Linked DNA regions of Streptomyces venezuelae. The protein of the gene in region 2 interacts with the protein of the main gene of each other region in a pairwise test. Links are inferred from orthologs where the notes say so. Each region holds a gene or a part of one and is shown on either strand. Other genes may lie near its edges.

Region 1 (7,980 bases), 1.2 Mb from region 2 along the record:
CGTCGAGGTTCCGATCACCGACGGCGGCGTGAAGTTCGGCAACAGTGTCGTGCCCGTGAACCGGGAGGCCCTCAGCGCCGCCGCCGACCGCGGGGACCGCACCGTCACCGTCGGCGTCCGGCCCGAGCACTTCGACATCGTCGAGCAGAACGGCGCCGCCGCGAAGTCCCTCTCCAAGGAGACCGAGGACGCCCCGGCCGGCCTCGCCGTCTCCGTGAACGTCGTCGAGGAGCTCGGCGCCGACGGCTACGTCTACGGCACCGCCGAGGTCGGCGGCGAGCAGAAGGACCTCGTCGTCCGCGTCAACGGCCGCCAGGTCCCGGACAAGGGCGCGCAGCTGCACGTCGTGCCCCGTCCGGGTGAGACCCACGTGTTCTCGACCTCCACGGGCGAGCGCCTCAGCGACTGACGGCCCCCGGCCCCGAGCCCCAGGCTCCAAGCCTCAAGCTCCAAAGCCCAAGCCCCGTAGGGCCCCGCACCGTACGTGCGGGGCCCTTCGCGTACGGCCGTCCGCCCCGCCCCGGCCCCCACCCCGTTGTCGACAAATACCCCGGCACATCGGTCATTTCGCCTTCACGGCGTCAACAGCGCTCCAGAGGAAACCTCTTCCCTGTAGCTCGACCGAGTGACTAAATGTCGCCAAATCATCACCTAGCGCTACGCTCCTCGCGTGACGCACTCCGCCAACTACACCCAGAAGCCGCGCCGAGCCCACCGGGGCCCCGCCCGCCGCATCGGCCGCACGCTCGCTCTCGTCCTGCCCGTGATGCTGGTGCTTTCCGGGACCCTCGCGGTCACCAGCGTCAACTGGTCGGGGAACGCCTCGGACTCGATGCTCACCGCATCCGCCGACAACCTCTCCAAGCCCGCCAAGTCCCGCGCCCCGCAGGACGTCCTGCGCGACCGGCTCCTCCTGGAACTCCAGGAGAAGAACCCGGGCGTGGCGCTCACGCACCTCCAGCAGGAGGTGAACCGCCACCCCTCGCTCGCCCGGCACTGTGTCGCGCTGGCCCGCGCGCTCGGCCGTGCCGCCGTGCGGGTCTACGGCCCGACACGCGCCCAGTCGTACGCCAGGCCCGTCTGCGACACGTCCTTCGCCACGGGCGTGGCCGCGGCCCATCAGAAGGGCTGAGCGGGCCGCCGAGCACCGCCGCGTAGGGTTTCCGGCATGACCACGCTGAAGCCCACGCAGGCTGTCGTCCTGGCCGGTGGCCAGGGCTCCCGGCTCCGCCCGTACACCGACGACCGGCCCAAGCCGATGGTCGAGATTCCCGGTACGGGGACCCCGATCATCGGCCATCAACTCGCCTGGCTCGCCGAGGAAGGCGTGACGGACGCCGTCGTCTCCTGCGGCCACCTCGCCGAGGTGCTCCAGGAGTGGCTCGACTCCGCCGACCTGCCGCTGAACGTCAGCACGGTCGTCGAGAAGGAACCCCTGGGCCGCGGCGGCGGCCTCAAGTACGCCGCCCGGCACCTGCCGCACGCCGACCAGCCCTGGTACGCGACGAACGGCGACATCTGGACGCGCTTCTCGCTGCGCGACATGGCGGCGTTCCACGCCGAGCGCGACGCCACCGCGACCCTCGCCCTGGCCCGCCCCCGCATCCCGTGGGGTGCCGTCGAGACCGACGCGTTCGGCCACATCACGGACTTCATCGAGGCCCCGCCGTCCCCGTACCTCATCAACGCGGGTGTGTACGTCTTCGCGGCCGAGTTCACCTCGCTCCTGCCGGACCTCGGCGACCACGAGCGCACTACGTTCCCGCGGCTGGCCCGCGCGAAGCGCCTCGCGGGCTTCCCGCTGCCGCAGGGCGCCTACTGGCGCGCGATCGACACCGCGAAGGACCTCACCGAGGCCGCCAAGGAGCTCGCCGCGCAGGGGCGTTGACCCCGGCCCGACACCACGGTTCCGGTACGCCGATGGGCCCCGCACAGCGTGTGTGCGGGGCCCATCGGCGTACGTGAGGAACAACGTGGGGGGACGTGAGGAGCGACGTGCGCGGCGACGCCCTCAGCGGCCGAGCACACCGCCCAGCAGGCCGCCGGGCTGCTCGCCGCCCGAACCGCCGCCGGAACCGCCGGACGCCCCGGCACCGCCCGTACCGCCGCCGGAGCCGCCGCTGGACGGGGGGCCCGCGGTCGTGCCCGCCGCCGCCGGCTGCTGCGGCGCCGACTGCTGCGGCGGGGCCTGGCCCGCCGTGCTGCTCCCCTGCGTCTGGCTGGGCTGCCCGCCCGAACCGACCGTGCCCGTCTCCCGCGCCGTGCCCGGCGCCGTGGCGCCCTGCGTGGGGCTCGCGGAGCCGCGGCCGCGCGTCGGCGAGCTCGACGACGCCGACGGGCTCTGCGACTGCTGCTTCTGCCGCTTCTTCGCGGGGTCCTGGGGAAGCGCGGAGCCCGGCAGTTCGTTGCGCGGCGCCTCGCCGGGGCCGGGCACGGTCACGCGGTCCGCGTCCCGCACCGCGCCGCCCAGCATCGAGCCGATGAGCAGCGTCAGACCGATGACGACCGCGCCGATCAGACCGCCCCGCCGCAGCACGCGCCGCCGCAGGTCCCAGATGTCGGAGCGCGGCCCGAGCGTGCGCCACGCCTCACCGGCGAGACGTCCGTCGATCGAGTAGACGGGCGCGCCCGCGATGATCAGCGGCGACCACGCGGCGAGGTAGATGATGTCGGGCGCGTCGTAGGCGGGAACGGTCTTCCAGCTCACGGTGACGATGAGCGCCGCCGACAGGAGCACGCCGATCGAGGCGGCGACCCGCTGCCAGAGCCCGAGGACCGTCAGGACGCCGACGACGACCTGGAGGAAGGCGATGCACAGGCCGGCGCCCACGGGGTGCTGGAGGGCGAAGTCGCGCAGTGGCTCGGCGAGCGCCCAGGGGTGCAGCGAGTTCAGCCACTTGACCATGGAGCCGCGCTGGCCGCCGTCGAAGTAGACGGGGTCGCAGAGCTTGCCCATGCCGGCGTAGATGGAGATGAACCCGAGGAAGACGCGCATCGGGAGCAGGACGACGCCGAGGTTCATGCGGCGGCCCGGGTAGTAGGCGTGCCGGACCGGGTCCGAGCCGTGCCTGCGCGCCCGCTCCGTGCCGGTGCCGTCGTCGTACGCGTCGTCGTCGGAGTCGTCGTAGTCGCGGTCGGCGTACTCCTGCTCGAGCCGCTCGTCGTAGTCGCTGCCGGGCAGCCGCATCTGCGGCAGCATCCGGGTCCCGGGTTCGGGGGCGCGCGGGCCGATCACGGCGGGCGTCTCGACCGTCTCGGGGCCGTCGTCGACGCCGACGCGGGGGATGACCTGGGTGGCGCCCGCGTCTTCCGCGCCGCCGTAGGGCCCGGCCTCCTCGGCCGAACGGCGCACGCCGCCGCCGCGCACGGCCTGCAGCAGTCTGATGGCGCCCGTGTCGTCCGGGGCGGACTTCCCGCTCCAGACGACGGGCGCGCGGCGCTTGGCGGCCGCGCCGGCGGCGGGCATGCGCGCCGTCTCGCCGGGCGTGCCCAAGTGCCGTGAGATACGCGGGGATTGAGTGCGCCCAGCGGCGGGAAGCTGCACGCGGAAACTCGCGTGATTGACGATGACCTGCGCCGGGTCGCTCGGCACCTTCACCATGCTCAGCGCGGGAGCATCGTCAAAACCTGACGAGCTTCCCCCAGTGGGAGTGCGGGGTGTTCTGGTGTCCACACTCATCTAACCGAGTGATGTGTGTTTAGGACACTGCCTTGACCATGGAGAAATGTCCGGACCGCGTCAAGAGATCACCGCAGCCATCACGCAGCCATCACCGCGGCCCGGACATCACGGAGGATCAGGCGCGACGCCGCGCCGCCTCGTACAGCACGACGCCCGCCGCCACACCTGCGTTCAGGGACTCCGCACCACCGGGCATCGGAATCCGCACGCGGTAGTCGCAGGTCTCGCCGACGAGACGCGAGAGGCCCTTGCCCTCGCTGCCGACGACGATGACGACGGGGCCGCCGAGCGCCTCCAGGTCACCGACCTCGTGCTCGCCGTCGGCGGCGAGGCCGACCACGGCGACGCCCGCCTTCTTGTACTGCTCCAGGGCGCGCGTCAGGTTCGTCGCGCGGGCGACCGGCGTCCGCGCGGCGGTGCCCGCGGACGTCTTCCACGCGCCGGCCGTCATACCGGCGGCGCGCCGCTCGGGCACGAGCACGCCGTGGCCGCCGAACGCGCAGACGGAGCGGACGACGGCGCCGAGGTTGCGCGGGTCCGTCACGCCGTCGAGGGCGACGATCAGCGGGTCGCTGCCCTCGTCGAAGGCGTTGGCGACGAGGTCCTCGGGGTGCGCGTACTCGTACGGCGGGACCTGGAGCACGAGGCCCTGGTGGTTGAGGCCGTTCGTCATGCGGTCCAGCTCGGGGCGGGGTGCCTCCATCAGGTGGATGCCGCCGCGCTCGGCCGCGAGCTGCAGCGCCTCGCGGACCCGCTCGTCGTTGTCGATGAACTGCTGGACGTAGAGCGTGGAGGCGGGCACGCCGTCGCGCAGCGCCTCGAAGACCGGGTTGCGGCCGACGACCATCTCGGAGGTGCCCTTGCCGCCGCGGCCCTTGAGCGTGGCGGGGCGGCGGCCCGCGGCCTTCTTGGCCTTGGCGTTGGCGATGCGGTTCTTCACGTGCCCCTTGCGGGCCTCGGCGGGCGGCGTCGGGCCCTTGCCCTCCAGGCCGCGGCGCCGATTGCCGCCGCTGCCGACCTGCGCGCCCTTCTTGCCGGACATGCGGCGGTTGTTAGCGGCCATGACCTACCTGTCTGTCGTGATGCGTGGGCGCGTACGTGCGTACGCGCACGGGTGTACGTCTATGAAGTGTGCCGCCCGGAAGGCCGGGCGGCACATCAATGGTGTCCGATCAGCGCGGACCGAGCGTCCAGCGGGGGCCGGACGGGCTGTCCTCGATGACGAGGCCCGACTGGTTGAGCTGGTCGCGGATCGCGTCGGCGGTGCCCCAGTCCTTGCGGCCGCGGGCGGCCTCGCGCTGGTCCAGGACGAGGCGGACGAGGGTGTCCACGACGCCGTGCAGGTCCTCGCCGCGGTCGGCCTCGCCGCCGGCCCAGTGCGGGTCGAGCGGGTCGAGGCCGAGGACGCCGAGCATGGCCCGCACCTCGGCGAGGCGCGCCACGGCGGCTTCCTTGTCGTCGGCGGCGAGGGCGGAGTTCCCCTGCCGGACCGTGGTGTGGACGATGGCGAGCGCCTGCGGGACGCCCATGTCGTCGTCCATGGCGTCGGCGAACGCGGGCGGGACCTGGGCGGCGGGCTCGACGACGCCGCCGGCCTTCTCCACGACGCGCTGCACGAAGCCTTCGATGCGGGCGAACGCGGACTCGGCCTCGCGCAGGGCCTCCTCGCTGTACTCGATCATCGAGCGGTAGTGCGGGGTGCCGAGGTAGTAGCGCAGGACGATGGGCCGCCACTGCTTCACCATCTCGCTGACGAGAACCGAATTCCCGAGGGACTTCGACATCTTCTCGCCGCTCATGGTGACCCAGCCGTTGTGCACCCAGTAGCGCGCGAAGGTGTCACCGAAGGCCTTGGCCTGCGCGATCTCGTTCTCGTGGTGCGGGAAGATCAGGTCGATCCCGCCCCCGTGGATGTCGAACTCTTCACCCAGGTACTTGTGGGCCATCGCCGAGCACTCCAGGTGCCAGCCGGGCCGGCCGCGGCCCCACGGGGTCTCCCAGCTGGGCTCCCCCTCCTTGGCGGCCTTCCACATGGCGAAGTCACGGGAGTCGCGCTTCCCGGTCTCGCCCTCGCCCTCGGGCTGGAGCAGGTTGTCGAGCTCCTGGTTGGAGAGCTCCAGGTAGCCGGGGAAGGAGCGAACGTCGAAGTAGACGTTGCCGTCGGCCTCGTAGGCGTGCCCGCGCTCGATGAGCCCGCGCATCATCTCGACCATCTCGGTGATGTGGCCGGTGGCACGCGGCTCATAGGTGGGCGGCAGGCAGCCGAGCGCGTCGTAACCGCTGTTGAACGCGCGCTCGTTCTCGTACCCGATGGACCACCAGGGGCGGCCCTGCTCACCGGACTTCCGAATGATCTTGTCATCGATGTCGGTCACGTTCCTGATGAACGTCACGTCGTAACCGCGGTGGACGAACCAGCGGCGCATGATGTCGAAGTTCAGGCCGGACCGGATGTGCCCGATGTGCGGGGCGGCCTGCACCGTGGCACCACAGAGGTAGATCGAGACGCAGCCGTCGTTGAGGGGGCTGAAGTCACGGATCTGCCGGGCGCTGGTGTCGTACAGGCGAATCGTCACCACTCCAGGGTAGTGGGCGCGGGACAGTGCCCCACGCCCCCCGGCCCCACCGTGCACGCAACTGTGACGTGAGGCCCGCCCTCAGATGCTGCCGACGACCTTCCGCGCGCTCACCCTCACCACGACCCGCTGCGTGTCGTCCTTCGAGCCCGGGTTGAAGTCCGCGTACTTCTTGCCCGTGTACTTCATCGACAGCTCGTCGATCAGCTCCTGCCCGCCCTCCGTCGTCATCTGCGCCGTCCCACGGATCTCCGCGTACGTGTACGGCGCGTCGAAGGGCTGCACCAGCACCGTCACCCGCGGATCCCGCCGCAGATTCTTCTCCTTGCGCCGACCGACCGTCGTCGAGAACAACACATCGTCCCCGTCACGCTTCACCCAGACCGGGGACACCTGAGGACTCCCATCGGGCTGGATCGTCGCGACGTTGATGAAGACCGGGGTGTCGAGCAGGGCCTTGAGGTCGTCGGAGAGCTGGGCGGACATGGTTCGCTCCTTAGTGGGGGTTCGTACGGGTTGTGCCTGTACGAGGCATACGAATACCCCATTGCCCGCTCTACGACGACGTACGTACGACCAACGCGGTGGCGATCGCCGCCAGGCCGTCGCCGCGGCCCGGGAAGCCCAGGCCGTCGGTGGTGGCCCCGGAGACGGAGACCGGTGCGCCCGCCGCCTCGGAGAGCACCTTCTGCGCCTCGTCCCTGCGCTTGCCGATCTTCGGCCGGTCGCCGACGACCTGGACGGCGACGTTGCCGATGGTGAAGCCGGCGTCCCTGACGATGCGGGCCGCCTCGGCGAGGAGGGTCAGGCCGGAGGCGCCGGACCACTCGGGGCGGCCCGTGCCGAAGTGGGCGCCGAGGTCGCCGAGGCCCGCCGCGGAGAACAGCGCGTTGCACGCGGCGTGCGCGACGACGTCGGCGTCGGAGTGCCCGGCGAGGCCGGGTCCCTGGTCCTCCCACTTCAGGCCCGCGCACCACAGCTCGCGGCCCTCTTCGAAGGCGTGGATGTCGGTGCCGATGCCCACCTGGGGGAGGAGGGCGCGCAGGGGCGCCTCGGACGTCTCAGAAGCCATCGTTCGCCCTCCTTCGGGCCAGGACCGCCTCCGCGAGCACGAGGTCCAGAGGACGCGTCACCTTGAACGCCTCCTCGTGGCCCGGCACGCACACGACCGGCAGCCCCAGCTGCTCGACCATGCCCGCGTCGTCCGTCACCGGTCCGGTGGCGCTCTCATGGGCGCGTACGAGCGTCGCGCGGTCGAAGCCCTGCGGGGTCTGCACGGCGCGCAGCCGGGCACGCTCGGGGGTGGCGACGACGGGTTCGGGCGCGCCCTGCTCCGCCCCGGGCTCGACCTGCTTGACCGTGTCGGCCAGTGGGAGCGCGGGGACCACGGCGGGCGCCCCGTCGCGTACGGCCTCGATGACGCCGTCGACCGTGTCGACCGGCACCAGCGGGCGGGCCGCGTCGTGCACGAGCACGATGTCGAAGCCGGGCGGCAGCGCGTCCAGGCCGGCCCGCACGGACTCCTGGCGGCTCTCCCCGCCGGGCACGACGAGGAAGTCGGTGCGCTCGGGCAGCGCGTGGTCGTCGAGGAGTGTCTTGACCCCGGCCGCGCCGTCCGGGGGCGCCACCACGACGACGAGGGAGACCGCGCGGGACTCCGCCATGGCACGCACGGCATGGATCAGCATCGGGGTGCCGTTCAGCGCACGAAGCGCTTTGGGG
Region 2 (3,195 bases):
AGGTTCAGCAGGCGCGAGAGCGGCAGGTAGATGTCGCGGACCTCGTCCAGGTCGATGACGTCGCCGAGGCCGCGGAGCTGCTCCACCTCCTCCGCCGTCAGGGGGAGTGGTGTCTTCTCGCGAAGCGCGCTCCACTCGGTGCGGGTGAGGTCGACGTAGGGAGTCGCCTCCGGCTTGGGCCGGTGGGCGCTCCTGGGTGCCGTCGGGGGCACGGAGACCGAAGAGATCACAGTCCATTGTTACGGCTGTTTGAACGGGACGGGGGGTGGGGTGGTGGGTGGGGTGTGTCACGCTGAGCCGGTGATTATTGGGGTTGGCATCGACGTCGCGGAGATCGAGCGGTTCGGCGCCGCGCTGGAGCGCACGCCCGGGATGGCGGAACGTCTCTTCGTGGAGAGCGAGTTGCTGCTGCCGGGCGGGGAGCGGCGGGGCATCGCCTCGCTGGCGGCGCGGTTCGCGGCGAAGGAGGCGCTGGCCAAGGCGCTGGGGGCGCCGGCGGGGCTGCGGTGGACCGACGCCGAGGTGTACGTCGAGGAGAGCGGGCAGCCCCGGGTCCGGGTGCGGGGCACGGTGGCCGAGCGGGCCTCGGCGCTGGGTGTCCGGTCCTGGCACGTGTCGCTCAGCCATGACGCGGGAGTCGCCTCCGCGGTGGTGGTGGCGGAGGGGTAGGCGGCGTCCGTTCGGCGGGGGCACCCGCGGCGGGGGCAGACTGGGCGCATGCGTACTGCGTACAGCGTGGAGAGCGTCAGGGCGGGCGAGCGGATCCTCATGGACCGGGGCCCCGAAGGTGTGTTGATGCAGCGTGCGGCGGCCGGTCTCGCCGCCGAGTGCGCCCGGCTGCTCGGCAAGGTGTACGGGGCGAGAGTCACGCTGCTGGTGGGCAGCGGGGACAACGGGGGCGACGCCCTGTACGCGGGGGCCCGGCTGGCCCGGCGTGGTGCCGGGGTCAGTGCCGTGCTGCTCGCGCCCGACCGCACCCATGCCGGAGGGCTCGCCGCGTTGCGGGCCGCCGGGGGCGTGGTGGTGGGCGCCGCCGAGGAGCGGGCCGAGGGCTTGGTCGCGCGGGCCGGGCTGGTCGTGGACGGGATCGTGGGGATCGGGGGCCGGGGCGGGCTGCGGGAGGACGCCGTGCGGCTCGTGACGGCGGTGCGGGACGACGCCGTGGTCGTCGCCGTGGATCTGCCCAGCGGGGTCGACGCGGACACGGGCGAGGTGCACGGGGACGCGGTGCGGGCCGATGTGACGGTGACGTTCGGCGCGTACAAGCCGGGTCTTCTCATCGATCCGGGCCGGGAGCACGCCGGTGTCGTGCGGCTCGTCGACATCGGGCTGACACCGGCGGAGCTGGAGCGGGCGGCGGCCGAGGCGCTGCAGTTCGCGGACGTCGAGCGGCTGTTGCCCGTGCCCGGCGGGGAGAGCGACAAGTACCGGCGCGGAGTCGTGGGGATCGTCGCGGGTTCCGAGCGGTACCCCGGCGCCGCCGTGCTCGCCGTGGCGGGCGCGCTGCGCGGGGGAGCGGGAGCCGTGCGGTACGTGGGTCCCGCCGCGGACGCCGTCGTCGCGCGGTTCCCCGAGACGCTGGTGTCGGCTGGGCCGCCGTCCAAGGCGGGGCGCGTGCAGGCCTGGGTCGTGGGTCCCGGGCTCGGGGAGGACGCGGAACGGCTGGCAGAGGTGCTGGCCGCCGATGTGCCCGTGCTGATCGACGCCGACGGACTGCGGCTCGCCGGGGAGCGGGACGTACGGGAGCGGCGTGCTCCCACGCTCCTCACCCCGCACGCCGGGGAGGCCGCGGCGCTGCTCGGCGTGGCCAGGGAAGAGGTCGAGGCGGGGCGCCTGACCGCTGTACGGGAGCTGGCGCGGCGGTACGGGGCGACGGTGCTGTTGAAGGGCTCGACGACCCTGGTGGCCTCGGGGGAGGGCCCGGTGCGGGTCAACCCGACCGGGACGCCGTGGCTCGCCACGGCGGGCAGCGGCGACGTGCTCTCCGGGCTCGCCGGGTCCCTGCTGGCGGCGGGAGTGGACGCGCGGGACGCGGGGTCCGTCGGCGCGTACCTCCACGGGCTCGCCGGGCGGCACGCGTCGCAGGGGGCGCCTGTGGGGGCACAGGACGTGGCGAACGCGATTCCCGCGGTGTGGCGGGAGGTCGGGCGTCCCGACCGGTGATGCTGGCGGCAGGGCGGCAGGGCGGCAGGGCCCGTGGGCGGTCGTGTTTTCGGGGCCGCCCTTCGAGTGACGCCCCCCGCGCGGCTGACGGGCGGGCGGCGCTCGGGCGGGTTCGCTCATCACATGATCAGTAAGACAGTCCGGCGCGGGCTTCCCGCGCTGCTCGCCGTCGCCGTGGTCCTGCCCGCCGTTCCCGCCTCCGCCGATCCCGTGCCGCCACGGCCCGCGGCCCCCGGCACCTCCCCGCTCGTCCCCGGCATCCCGGACACGCCGCCCCACCCGTACCAGCTGGACACCCGCGACCAGTCCCTGGCACCGCACGTGTACCGGCCGAGCGCCGCCGAGAACGCCGTCGAGCCGATGGCGGCGCCCGCCGGCACCGACGCCCTCGTCGAGTACGTGCCGCCGAGCGAGATCGCCGCCGGGGCCGCGCCCGCCTGCACCAAGCGCACCGGGCCCTACCAACGGCAGGTCGAGCGCTGGCTCCGGCGGAAGGCGGACGGCAGGCAGTCCGCCGCCGACTGCCGGGCCATCCGCGCCTTCCAGCGCAAGCAGGGCATCCGGCCCGCGATCGGGTTCGCGGGGCCCACGACCTGGTCCCGGATGCGACTGATCAGCGCCCGCAAGAACCCGAAGGCCACGAAAAGGTGCTCCACGCGCGCGTACCGCGTCGCCTGCGTCGATCTGACCCGTCAGCTGATGTGGGTGCAGAAGGGCAAGAAGGTGCTGCTCGGCCCCGTTCCCGTCCGCACCGGGCGGGCCGGCTACCGGACCCGCACGGGCTGGCACAAGGTCTACTGGAAGCACAAGAACCACTGGTCGTCGCTGTACCGCACCCCCATGCCGTACAGCCAGTTCTTCAACGGCGGCCAGGCGTTCCACGCCATCTACGGCAGTGTGTACAGCCCGCCGGGGTCGCGCGGCTGTGTGAACATGCGGGTCGCCGATGCCCGCGCGCTGTGGCGGACGCTGTTCAAGGGCGACCGCGTCCACGTGTGGGGGCGCAAGCCGGGCACGTGAGCGGACCGGGCC

What was found.
Region 1: the proteins of DEJ48_RS15680 (region 2) and rlmB interact in binary tests that used the Escherichia coli proteins (3 or more experiments, as listed by UniProt). The link is inferred for Streptomyces venezuelae from one-to-one orthologs.

What each region holds. Positions count from the first base shown.
Region 1 is NZ_CP029192.1:4,892,760-4,900,739, reverse strand. The notes cover bases 2,772-5,608. They hold rlmB (23S rRNA (guanosine(2251)-2'-O)-methyltransferase RlmB), read right to left. Parts: upstream 4,746-5,608; coding sequence 3,798-4,745; downstream 2,772-3,797. Other genes in these bases: cysS (cysteine--tRNA ligase), read right to left, coding at 4,855-5,608; DEJ48_RS21425 (DoxX family membrane protein), read right to left, coding at 2,772-3,679. In the rest of the region: DEJ48_RS21440 (ABC transporter ATP-binding protein), read left to right, coding at 1-409; DEJ48_RS21435 (hypothetical protein), read left to right, coding at 671-1,132; DEJ48_RS21430 (NDP-sugar synthase), read left to right, coding at 1,169-1,888; more of DEJ48_RS21425, read right to left, coding at 2,012-2,771; more of cysS, read right to left, coding at 5,609-6,258; DEJ48_RS21410 (PPOX class F420-dependent oxidoreductase), read right to left, coding at 6,340-6,744; ispF (2-C-methyl-D-erythritol 2,4-cyclodiphosphate synthase), read right to left, coding at 6,815-7,330; ispD (2-C-methyl-D-erythritol 4-phosphate cytidylyltransferase), read right to left, coding at 7,320-7,980. UniProt on the Escherichia coli protein: Specifically methylates the ribose of guanosine 2251 in 23S rRNA.
Region 2 is NZ_CP029192.1:3,715,420-3,718,614, reverse strand. The notes cover bases 1-2,940. They hold DEJ48_RS15680 (NAD(P)H-hydrate dehydratase), read left to right. Parts: upstream 1-717; coding sequence 718-2,163; downstream 2,164-2,940. Other genes in these bases: DEJ48_RS15675 (L,D-transpeptidase family protein), read left to right, coding at 2,287-2,940; DEJ48_RS15685 (holo-ACP synthase), read left to right, coding at 301-669; coaA (type I pantothenate kinase), read right to left, coding at 1-212. Also shown: more of DEJ48_RS15675, read left to right, coding at 2,941-3,183. UniProt on the Escherichia coli protein: Bifunctional enzyme that catalyzes the epimerization of the S- and R-forms of NAD(P)HX and the dehydration of the S-form of NAD(P)HX at the expense of ADP, which is converted to AMP.